One region of the Aneurinibacillus sp. XH2 genome, then DNA from elsewhere that is predicted to be linked to it. Evidence: riboswitches for the same ligand, from Rfam matches in the RefSeq annotation. Region 1 holds a riboswitch; the other holds the start of a gene.
What was found. Region 1 has a riboswitch for S-adenosylmethionine ahead of ACH33_RS14900 (trans-sulfuration enzyme family protein). Riboswitches for the same ligand answer to the same signal wherever they lie in the genome.
Positions count from the first base shown of each region.

Region 1 (5,325 bases):
AACGATTGGACGATTACAGACAAATCGTGGGAGATAGTGCGCGATCAACTGGTGACGAGTCGCGTCAATGGCGGATTTCCATACATTTTAGTACAGGATGGCGATTACTTGCGCAATGGCGAACTATATTTGTTTCACCAGTATGAGGGAATGGAATTGGATATAAAGCACCTAGAAAGAACGTTGCCATATATCTATAAGCTTTGGGGCAGAACGGTGCACTTGGAGACAAAAATCGAGGAACGTCGCGTGCTGTTTACTTATGACGGTAAGAAGTGTCACCGGAGATTTCTTTAATTACCGAAGACCGCTACAGGAAAAGCGGTCTTTTTCTTTCCCATATTATTCATACAAGGTAAAGAAATTTTTTCTTTTTTGTCTAACTAACTATTTAACCAAAGGAGAAAAGGAAGAAAAAGGGGGATTTGGCGATGGCGCGAATCGACACGGGCGGAATTTTGATTTCCGTATTTATTGGCTTTGTGCTTGGATTGAAAATGCAGGATAATTATTTATGGGTACAGCCAAAACCGACGGAAAATGCGCTGCAAGCAATTGCCTCCACGGATGTTGTGCAAGCGAAGAATATAACAAAGGAAAGGCTTGTAGAAGAACTAAAGAAATACATGACATCCAACTTTGGCTACCAGTCGTTAAAAGTTTCATGGATTCAATATATTAAAGATTACGATATTTTTTTGAAAACGAAGGTGTTATGATTCAAGTTCAGACTCATTTGCTTGAAACGAGCGGGGATTTAGTATATATGTTAAACGCGGTACAAGGGTTTGTGAAAAGCCGCTTGCCGGATATGTATGAACAGAGTCGAGTCGTGATTATAAACCAAAAAGGGGATATACTGATGGAAAGGAAGTTTTCTGCTTCATAAAGATAAACGATTATTATAGGGAACAGAAAACGGAGGGATGCAGTGATGGTACCTGCTTTGTTTGTTGCACACGGCGCGCCGACATTGGTATTAGAAGAAAATCAATATACGAAGATGCTAAAAGGATTGGCTGATCGTCTGCCGGAACCTCGTGCTATTGTGTTGTTTTCGGCGCATTGGGAAGCGCCTGTACAGATGGTGAGTGCTGTAGAAGAATATGAGATGATATATGATTTTTACGGTTTTCCGGAAGAAATGTATAAAATTGTATATCCGGCCAAAGGAAACAAGGATCTTGCACAGAAGATCGTAAAGTTGTTGGAGGAAAGTGGAACCGATTCCAAAGTGGACGCGGAGAGGGGGATTGATCACGGAGCTTGGGTGGTACTTCGGTTGATGTACCCGGATGCTCGTGTCCCGGTTGTTGTGCTATCGGTGAATCCTGCGCTTTCCCCTGCGGAGCAATATTACATAGGGCGGGCGCTGGCACCGTTGCGGAAAGAAGGTGTGATGATTATTGGAAGCGGCGGAACGGTACATAATTTGCATAGGTTGAATTGGAACAGTTTAGAAAAAGAAAAGTGGGCGGCCACGTTTGACGATTGGCTGCAAGCAAAAATAGAGATGTGGGATACGGATTCGCTGTTTAGGTATGAGACGGAAGCGCCGTATGGCAGGGAAGCTGTGCCACGCAACGAGCACTTTATTCCGCTGTTGCTCGCCATGGGGGCGGCGGATGACGGAAGAAAAGCGGATTTGCTGCATCGGGAATATCAGCATGGAAGCTTGAGTCTATGTTGTTGGAAGTTTGAATAATCAGTGTAAGGGTGTCGCAATTTATAGTCATTTAACTACAAATTGCTAATTGGAAGCATCCTTCCTCTGCAGACGAGCAGCCGATTGGTAGGTATTCAGTATACAACGATTGGCAAAGTATTTGAATATCCGCGTCACGCATTTGAAATATGAAAGACCTTTCGATAATTGAAGGGTCTTTCATATTTCAAAGCGGTGTTTGAACAGCATGTATCCAGTTTTATGACGTTTTCGGATATAATCTTGCGTTTTATACGGCAACAGATGTAATGTTATGCTTGAGCCATTTTTCCTAAAGGCCCATTTTCATTGATGATATCTTCCAAGTCGTATACAGATATGGGAAACATGGGAAAGCCGACATAGTAAGGGGTAATTTCATACAGTTGAAAATAAATAACCAATGCTTTATCTGCTATATAAAAATCTTGATCTGGCCGAATCCCTTTAAATTCGCCTAACAATGGGATGTTTCGTTTTTTAATCTGGAATTGAATAATATTGGACAGTCTTTTTATGTAATCACTTCCTTGTTGAAATAAATCCTTCAATTGATAGAGTTTACCTGTTTGAATATTTATAGTTAATGATTTTAAAATGGTGAGTCCATGTGCGTGGTGCAAGATATAGGCATAATTCTCTAGGGTTAGGCTAAGGATATCTCTTTCATTGGATTTGATCTCATAATGGCCGAGCATTTCGATCGTTGTTGGATTTTGATAATACCCTTGTTCTTGGATTAAGGCATAAACTTGATGCAAAATGATAACGTTTATTTTTTCTTGTACAGCCTTATTTTTCAGTCCTTCTACCCGAGGATAATAAATGGTGACATTTGGGGCAAGAATGGACATTGTTTGTATATAAACGGGGAAGTTATATGAATCCATAGCATACCAATCCCTTTCGATTTTTTCCTATGTTTTAGCCTATTCAGGAAGTGGTTGCACGGTTTTTGTTTAGAGATTTTTTAAATTTATTGACAGTTTTCATAAACGTAATTATTATAGAATAAATAATTTATATATTGATTTTCTTATCAAGAGAGGCGGAGGGACTGGCCCAGTGAAGCCCGGCAACCCCAATGACCCTATTCGAGGGAAGGAAGGTGCCAATTCCAGCAGGATACACATATCCTGAGAGATAAGGAAAAGGATGAGCAATCAGCTCCTTTATACCTTACTCAGGATAAAGGGGTTTTTATTTTGCCCTGCAATTTGGTTCGTACGATGCACACAAACTGAATATATCGCTCTTATCAAGAGAGGTGGAGGGACTGGCCCGATGAAACCCGGCAACCATCAAACGCAATGTTTGAACGGTGCTAATGCCTGTGGAACGACTGTTCTAAACGATGAGAGGGGAAAGTTTGCTGTATATAAACACTCTCCATCGAAGAGTGTTTTATTTTTTATCTTTGATGTTTATGAAACGAAATGAAACGGAGGAAGAACATGAACATTGAAACACTTCTTGTTCGTTCTGGGTTAGAAAGAGACCGCGCGACTGGTGCAATCAGTACACCGATTTACCAGAGCGCGACTTTCCAGCATCCAGAGCTGGGTGTCAGTACCGGATATGATTATTCCCGCACAGCCAATTCAACCCGGACAGCGCTGGAAGAAGCGATAGCCGTGTTGGAAAAAGGAGCGAAGGGCTTCGCTTTTGCTTCCGGGATGGCCGCCATTTCCTCTGTTTTTTGTTTGTTAAAGAGCGGGGATGAGATTTTGCTTTCTGATGACATTTACGGCGGCACGTACCGGGCGATTACAAAACTGTTCCCTCGTTTCGGCATACAGTCAAAGTTCGTAAATACAACGGATATCGGTGCGATTGAAAGCGCGATTACGCCGGCGACACGTGCGATATTTTTGGAGAGTCCGTCCAATCCGCAGATGAATATTACAGATATTGAAGCCGTATGCCGGCTGGCCAAACAATACGGGTTGCTAACCATTGTCGATAATACGTTTATGACGCCTTATTTACAGCGGCCTTTGCGGCTGGGAGCCGACATTGTGATTCATAGCGCCACCAAATATATCGGAGGACATAGCGATGTTGTAGGGGGGGGTGGTGGTAGCGGGCAAAAAAGAAATCGCTGAAGAAATCGGATTTATTCAGAACGCGTTCGGTGCCATTCTCGGCCCGCAAGATTCCTGGTTGTTGCTACGGGGATTGAAGACGTTGAAAGTGCGGCTTGACCAACATCAGAAAAGCGCGCATAAAATAGCGGTTTGGCTGCAAAACCATCCCGCGGTAAAGCGGGTATATTATCCCGGTCTTCCCGAACATCCGGGGCATGAGCTGGCCGCTAAACAGGCAGCGGGCTTTGGCGGCGTGCTCTCTTTTATGTTGCATAATGTAGAACAGGTAGAGCGATTTTTGCGGAATGTCACTCTTCCGGCTCTTGCCGTAAGTCTCGGCGCTGTCGAAAGTATTTTGACGTATCTGGCTCGGATGTCGCATGCCAGTATTCCGGAAGCGGATCGAAAGAAAATGGGAATTACGGATACGTTATTGCGCCTATCGGTCGGTCTGGAAGAGCCGGACGATTTGATTCAAGATCTGGAGCAGGCTTTGCAATGTAGTGTTTCCAGTTCCAATTATGTTTCTTGAGTATATATCATTTTGGATGTTTTGTATGTACAATCAAAAGAAACTGTTTTGTACATATAGGACATTGATACACAAAGATGGAAAATCTTTCGGGGTATGGGTAACGATACGGGCTGTGCCCAACGGCAAAGAGCATCATGTGCGGCAATACGGCGTGCATTTAATAAACAAGCCGTGTGGCGAAGAGAGACCGGTCGGTGATGCAATTGAACGGCAGTGTTTGATGGGATGAAAAAGTGCAGTTCCTGGCTGGGAAGCGCAGCGCATGTTTACCGGGGAGAAGTCATTTCCATAAGGGCAAACCGGGATAAGGAAGGACAGCCGATAGATGTTTCGGCTGTTTTTTTACATAGAAAATGATTTGAGAAAGAATAGGCTCATAATAAAGGAAACAGGGAAAAGATGATTGACTTTTTTATTTATTGTAATATACTTTTATAAAGTAAGTTAATAACTTATCAGGAGGTTGGATATGATTACTATTTATCCAGCAGCTTCGCGTTATTCCACAAATCATGGTTGGCTGCAAAGTAATTTCAGTTTTTCGTTTGCTGAGTATTATGATCCAAATAATTTACAGTTTGGCCCGCTTCGGGTGTTTAATGATGATATCGTACAACCGGGTACGGGCTTTGGTGCTCATCCGCACAGGGAAATGGAGATTGTCTCTATTGTGCTGAGAGGACAATTGAAACATCAGGATAGCACTGGTAATTCAGCGGTGCTTGTGCCGGGAGAAATTCAGCGCATGACCGCCGGGACGGGGATTATGCACGCTGAGTTCAATCCGTCCGATACGGAAGAGGTTAATTTTTTGCAGCTTTGGTTTCTACCGGATGAAAAAGGATTGGAGCCTTCATACGAACAATTCGCGTATAATCAGGAAGCAATGAGAAATAACTTGTTGCCTATAGTAGCGAAACGTCAAGTAGATGGGCATCGCGTAGCGCATATTCATCAGGATTTGACGTTATATCTTTCCAGGCTGGATACCGGCAAGA
Region 1 is NZ_CP014140.1:3,002,408-3,007,732, reverse strand. Features, by position in the region: gene ACH33_RS14920 (SpoVR family protein) at 1-297, shown strand, start outside; gene ACH33_RS14915 (hypothetical protein) at 432-719, shown strand; gene ACH33_RS19475 (hypothetical protein) at 716-889, shown strand; gene ACH33_RS14910 (DODA-type extradiol aromatic ring-opening family dioxygenase) at 935-1,705, shown strand; gene ACH33_RS14905 (DUF3298 and DUF4163 domain-containing protein) at 1,978-2,595, opposite strand; SAM riboswitch class I at 2,739-2,855, shown strand; SAM riboswitch class I at 2,958-3,066, shown strand; partial or broken gene ACH33_RS14900 (trans-sulfuration enzyme family protein) at 3,160-4,324, shown strand; gene ACH33_RS14895 (hypothetical protein) at 4,389-4,556, shown strand; gene ACH33_RS14890 (pirin family protein) at 4,797-5,325, shown strand, end outside.

Region 2 (5,325 bases), 1.1 Mb from region 1:
GCACAAGCTTCTTGTATTCGGTGGCTACTCGTTGAGCCATACAAATCTCTCCCATATATTTTTTCCTATCGTAATTATTATACCGAAAAGCTATATCTATTCTCCAATCGCTTATACAATAGAAAAAGTAAGGATAGAAGAGAAACAAAAAGATAATTTCGCTAAATAGCTGTTGATTCTTGTCTATATCCGTTATATTATGAAAAATTACATTTTTGTTTACCTGACATTTATTTTACCAGTACTGCGGCATCTTCTCTTGCTGCGCTCAGCCGTTCGTCTAACACCGGGCGAAGCTTGAGTTCCGCCTGTAAGTCGTCGGCCAATGCTTTCAACGCGTACACATCCGGATTGCTGATTACGGCAGCTACATGTACTTCGCTCCCACTGCTAACTGTTTCCACCGCGTGCAAAAACCCTTCTCCACCTGATAAAAAGGAAATCAGACGAATTTTCTGACTGTCATTCGTTTGTTTTGAAAAGGTAAAGAACGCCAGCACCACTTTTTCCACACCTGTGCTTTGCTCCACGTCTTCTCTCATGAGCCCCTCTTTATCGGGTGTAAATGTCCAACCACGAACAATGTTTAACATATCTTCCACAATCGCGCTTCCTGTAGGCAGCGCTCCTGCTCCCTTTCCGGTAAATGATACATCTCCAACTACATCGCCGGTAATAAAAACACCATTGCATTCATTTTTAACTCCGGAGAGTGGATGAGCGTACGGCACCAACGTCGGCACAACCCGTAAGCAGCATCCTGCGTCCGTGCGTTCTGCGGAAGCAAGCAACTTAATACGGTATGCCAGCTTCTCACATACTTTCATCTCTTCACCGGTTATGGACGCAATTCCTTCGCGCTCCTGTTCCAGTACCGGGGTGTCGGGGCCGAAGCACAGATTAGCTATAATCTGAATTTTGTTAAATGCATCATACCCTTCTACATCCGCCGTAGGATCAGCCTCTGCAAAGCCAAATTCCTGTGCCTGTTCCAGCGCTTCTTGATATGTGAGTCCTTCTTCTTCCATCTTGGTTAAAATATAGTTGGTCGTACCGTTTAAAATACCGTATACACGCGTAATCCGGTTTGCCTTTAATAGCTGGCTTAACGCATTTAAAATTGGAATGCCGCCACCTACGCTCGCTTCGTATAGGAGCGAAACACCATTTTTGTCAGCCAGCCTGTGCAAATGTGTGCCATAGGCAGCGATCATTTCCTTATTCGCAGATACAACGTGGCACTTCCGTTCAATCGCTTGCTCGATATAACCGAGTGCGGGGGAAATCCCGCCCATCGCATCAATCACAATCTCCGGATTTTTCTCCCAAATGGTTTCGATCTCTGTAGTCAAAAGTTCCCGTTTTACTTTCACGCGGCGCGGCTTTTTAACATCGCGCACCAGAACGCCTACCACTTCAAACTTGACCCCCGCCTGCTTTTCGATTCGTGTAGCATGTGTATGTAAAATCGTCATAACTCCTGAACCGACTGTACCCAACCCAAGTAACGCAATTTTCCAAGTTTTCATAACGTATCCCTCCCAAAATCTATAGCCTGCGAAATAAAAAACCCTCTTCCAGAGAAGAGGGCTGTTGGACCATATCGATCCGCAACACGTTCCTCCTCTCATCTGCCAAAGCTTATACACAAGCTTTGATGGAATTAGCACCTTTCAGGCTTTTGCCTGCGGTTGCTGAGGTTTCATCGGGCCATTTCCCTCCGCCTCTCTGGATAAGAGTTTTCCGTTTCGTTCGCTATTTAATTGATTTAAAAATTATACTATCGTGTTTTTCCGCGAATGTCAAATATTTGTACAAGCTTTTTTTATGGTTTTCCGCCAGAGATTCAAGCTACTTGAACCAAGAGAGAATTTGCTCGATCAAATGTTTCAAAAATAAAAGAATTTCCTGTACGAGCGATTTTGCTTCCGGGTTGTTATTCAGGAACTCTTGAATTTTTCCTTTATAGCTTGAAACCTGCTCCAGCGTTTTGTTCCAGTCAATATCTAAATTTTGGATTTTACGTAGAATGCTGACGAGGGATTCAATCTCCGCGTCGGAAAGATTCAGTCCCATCTGATCCGCTACGCTGCGAATCATTTCGCGCAATTGGTCGTCAGACAATTTACTCGTCTGTTTGGCCAGTTCCGCTTTCAGGCGTGTCAGAAGCTCAGCCGCTTTTTCTTTATCGCCGATCGTCTCACCGATTTTCGCGGTGGTGACCATCTCTTCGTTTGCCACTTTTTTCTGCGTTTCATCAATTTTTTTCCCGGTTACCGTTTCATACGCCTTCATAATTCCTGTCAGCGCAGCCGTGCCAGACACCGGGAACGGGGCATCAATTTTTACAATCGCGTCTTTTACACCCGCCGTCGCCAATGCGTTTTCGTACATGGCTTTGCTAACCCAGGTAATATTGTTTGTTTCAACCACAATCCCCTTGCCAGGTTCAGCGATTTGAATCATCGCCGACGAAATGGCACGGGTACCGATCACGCTTTTACTGAGCAAACCTTCCAGATATTTATGCTCCTCCGCGTTAGTGACGGTAATTTCTTGCGCGTTCGGCGCATTAAACCTGCTTTTGATTTGTTCTTTCTGCGCCGGTTTTAAATCCTGGCCAAGCGTGATAATGGTGTCACCCACCGCAGCGTCCGCATACGCGGTCGCAGTCGTCAGGATAAAAAGAAGTAGGGCTAAAAGCAGCCTCCTCACTTCTATTCACTCCTCCCCATCTGAAATGATATCCCATCTGAATTATAGCACAGAGAAGAAAAACAGCCAGAGCTGTGCGCATATACATGCGACAATGGAGTCATTTCACCCGCGCAGCGCCGACTCCATCAAGAGTTCCCTGTTTCTAACCAACAATTATGTCGGTTAACTAACTTACAGCCAAACTATAATCGGTAAAAACAAACAAGTCAACTCCCTAAAGAAGTGGTGGTTTACTCTCAAACACGATACAATATGTTATTTATCGTTTTTATATGCGTATATGCGGTAGCGAAAAAGAGGGTGTCCCACCACTTTTGGGGACACCCTCATAGATCTTATCTTACTTTTACCGCTGTTCCTGTAGCGATACACATCATCATACCATCGCGCAACGTTTCAAAATCTAAATCTACCCCAACAACCGCGTCGGCTCCCATCGCTCGCGCTTTATCTGCCATCTCTTTCAAAGCAATTTCCCGTCCCTCCGCGAGTTTGCTTTCATACGCGCCGCTACGACCACCGATAATGTCTGTAATCCCGGCCAAAAAATCCCGTACCACGTTTGATCCCATGATGGCCTCGCCTGAAATCACACCCAGGTACTCCTGAATTTCTCTTCCTTGAATCGTCGGCGTTGTCGTAATGATCATACCATGATTCCTCCCTTAACAAGTGTGCGCCTTACAAAGCGTTCACTATGTTTTACGGTTCACTTACCGTATCGTTTCAAAAATCTGGCTCACATGAAACATTCGCGAACAAGCGCATGGAAAGTTTCCCTTTTCTAACTATTAAAAAAAAAGCACATATTCCTGTATCCATTCAAAGAAATATGTACTTTCGTGAACTCCCCACCACTTAGCTATCGCTTGAAGAGGAGACTTCTTGGCTGTTCAGTTAAACAGGCCTGTCAGTGTAGTCGTTCTCTGACCATTTGTACATCCGTAACCGGGGCCTGGCACGCAAAATTTTCACACACGTACACAGTCGCTTTGCCCTTTCGAGCGGTTTTATCGGTGAGCAGCGGGGCAAGCAGCAGCAATTTCTCACGTGTTTCATCCGTCACAACCGATACGACGCTGTTCGGTATGAAGTGCGCTCGAATTTCCTGAATCATCTCCTCTGCCACCTTTTTATCCGGCGCCGCAATAATAATTTCCTTGGTTGGTCCAAACAGGAACTGAATCGCCATCATGAAATGGGCATGTGCCTGTGGATAAAGAGAAATCTCCCCAGCAAACGCCGAGATTTGTTCGCTGGAAAGACGCATAATATCGTTTTTTCCCGTCAGGCGTGCCAATCTAAGCAGATTCATCGCTGTTACCGAGTTGCCGGACGGCATCGCTCCATCATATAATTCTTTCGGTCGAACCAGCAATTGTTCGCCGTCACTGCCGTAGAAATAAAAGCCACCCTCTTCATTGTCCCAGAAGAGCGCAAACTGCTTCTCCTGAAGCTGAAGCGCGATCGAACACAAACTGTAAAAGCTTTGGATAAAATATTAAATATCCTTTCTAAACAAGAATACAAATTTGTTACAATTTCTGATCTAGTCCATCAAAACCTAAAAGAAAACACACAAAAAATGGAGAACCCATACCCCTCCATTTTTTGTGTGTCAGTTACCTAATCCCCACCATGTTTTTAAATTGCTGTATTGTAGTGGTTGAAAGAATTCCGTAGCGCGGAATTTCAAAAGGCGGAGTGCCTGGTTGAACTTTGCCGGGACGAGTGGTAAAAGCCATTGTATACCCTGCTTTTTTAAGCAATTGAATAGTACCCTCAACAGTTTAAGTACTTGTTCGTAGTTTAATAGGAACTTATGGAGAGGGCGGAATAAGGGAAGCATAGGTGTTCAATAATGTTTTTGTAACTTGCTCGATCCCAAAATTTTCCTTAATAAAAAGGCGGTTTTGTCGTCCCCAAATCAATCTTTGTCTCTTTGAAGTAGAAAGAACCGTTTTTATATTTTTTGCGAGGAGAGAACTCGTGCATGGCTGAATAGAATTATGATCACCAAAGTAGTAATACCAGGCTTGCTGAAGGTTGTTAGGATATAGAGTACCAAAAAAACCATGCCGTCCTGCAGAAACGACCAGACGAGAACATGCCATCGCCTCCAGGGCGACACGTCCTGTGCCAACGACACAGTTACTGATTGAATATAAAGAACTCATCATGGTATATTCACCTAAAAAATGAATAAATTTGTATTTAGATTTACCTTGAACTTTTTCTATCATTTTTTTAATCTCACCATCATGAAAGCCCTTCCCAGCAATAATCAAATGCAAAGAGGGAAAATATCTTTTGCGTAAATAACAGCAGGCTTGAATAACCTGTTTACATATTTTTGCCTTTTCCCAACTTAATCGAGCTGCGTACAGAACAACCGGGGCATGTAAGGGAATCCTCATTTTTTTAAGAAGATTCGTTTTTTGTAAGGGTCGGTATTGTTTTAGATTGATTCCGTTAGGAATTAACGTAGAAGAAATATTTTGTTGCATGAGCCAATGTTGTATCGGTTGACTCACACTGATGATAGTACCACCATTTTCCGCAATATCACGTAGATTTTCTAAGCTTTCATACGTACCATGTACTGTA
Region 2 is NZ_CP014140.1:1,870,530-1,875,854, reverse strand. Features, by position in the region: gene ACH33_RS09340 (hypothetical protein) at 1-40, opposite strand, end outside; gene ACH33_RS09335 (homoserine dehydrogenase) at 231-1,529, opposite strand; SAM riboswitch class I at 1,625-1,739, opposite strand; gene ACH33_RS09330 (DUF1002 domain-containing protein) at 1,852-2,715, opposite strand; gene ACH33_RS09325 (YbjQ family protein) at 3,054-3,368, opposite strand; gene ACH33_RS09320 (YyaL domain-containing protein) at 3,629-4,195, opposite strand; gene ACH33_RS09315 (glycosyltransferase family 4 protein) at 4,539-5,325, opposite strand, start outside.
Region 2: it holds a riboswitch for S-adenosylmethionine, as region 1 does, so the genes downstream of both, ACH33_RS09335 (homoserine dehydrogenase) here and ACH33_RS14900 (trans-sulfuration enzyme family protein) in region 1, are expected to answer to the same signal.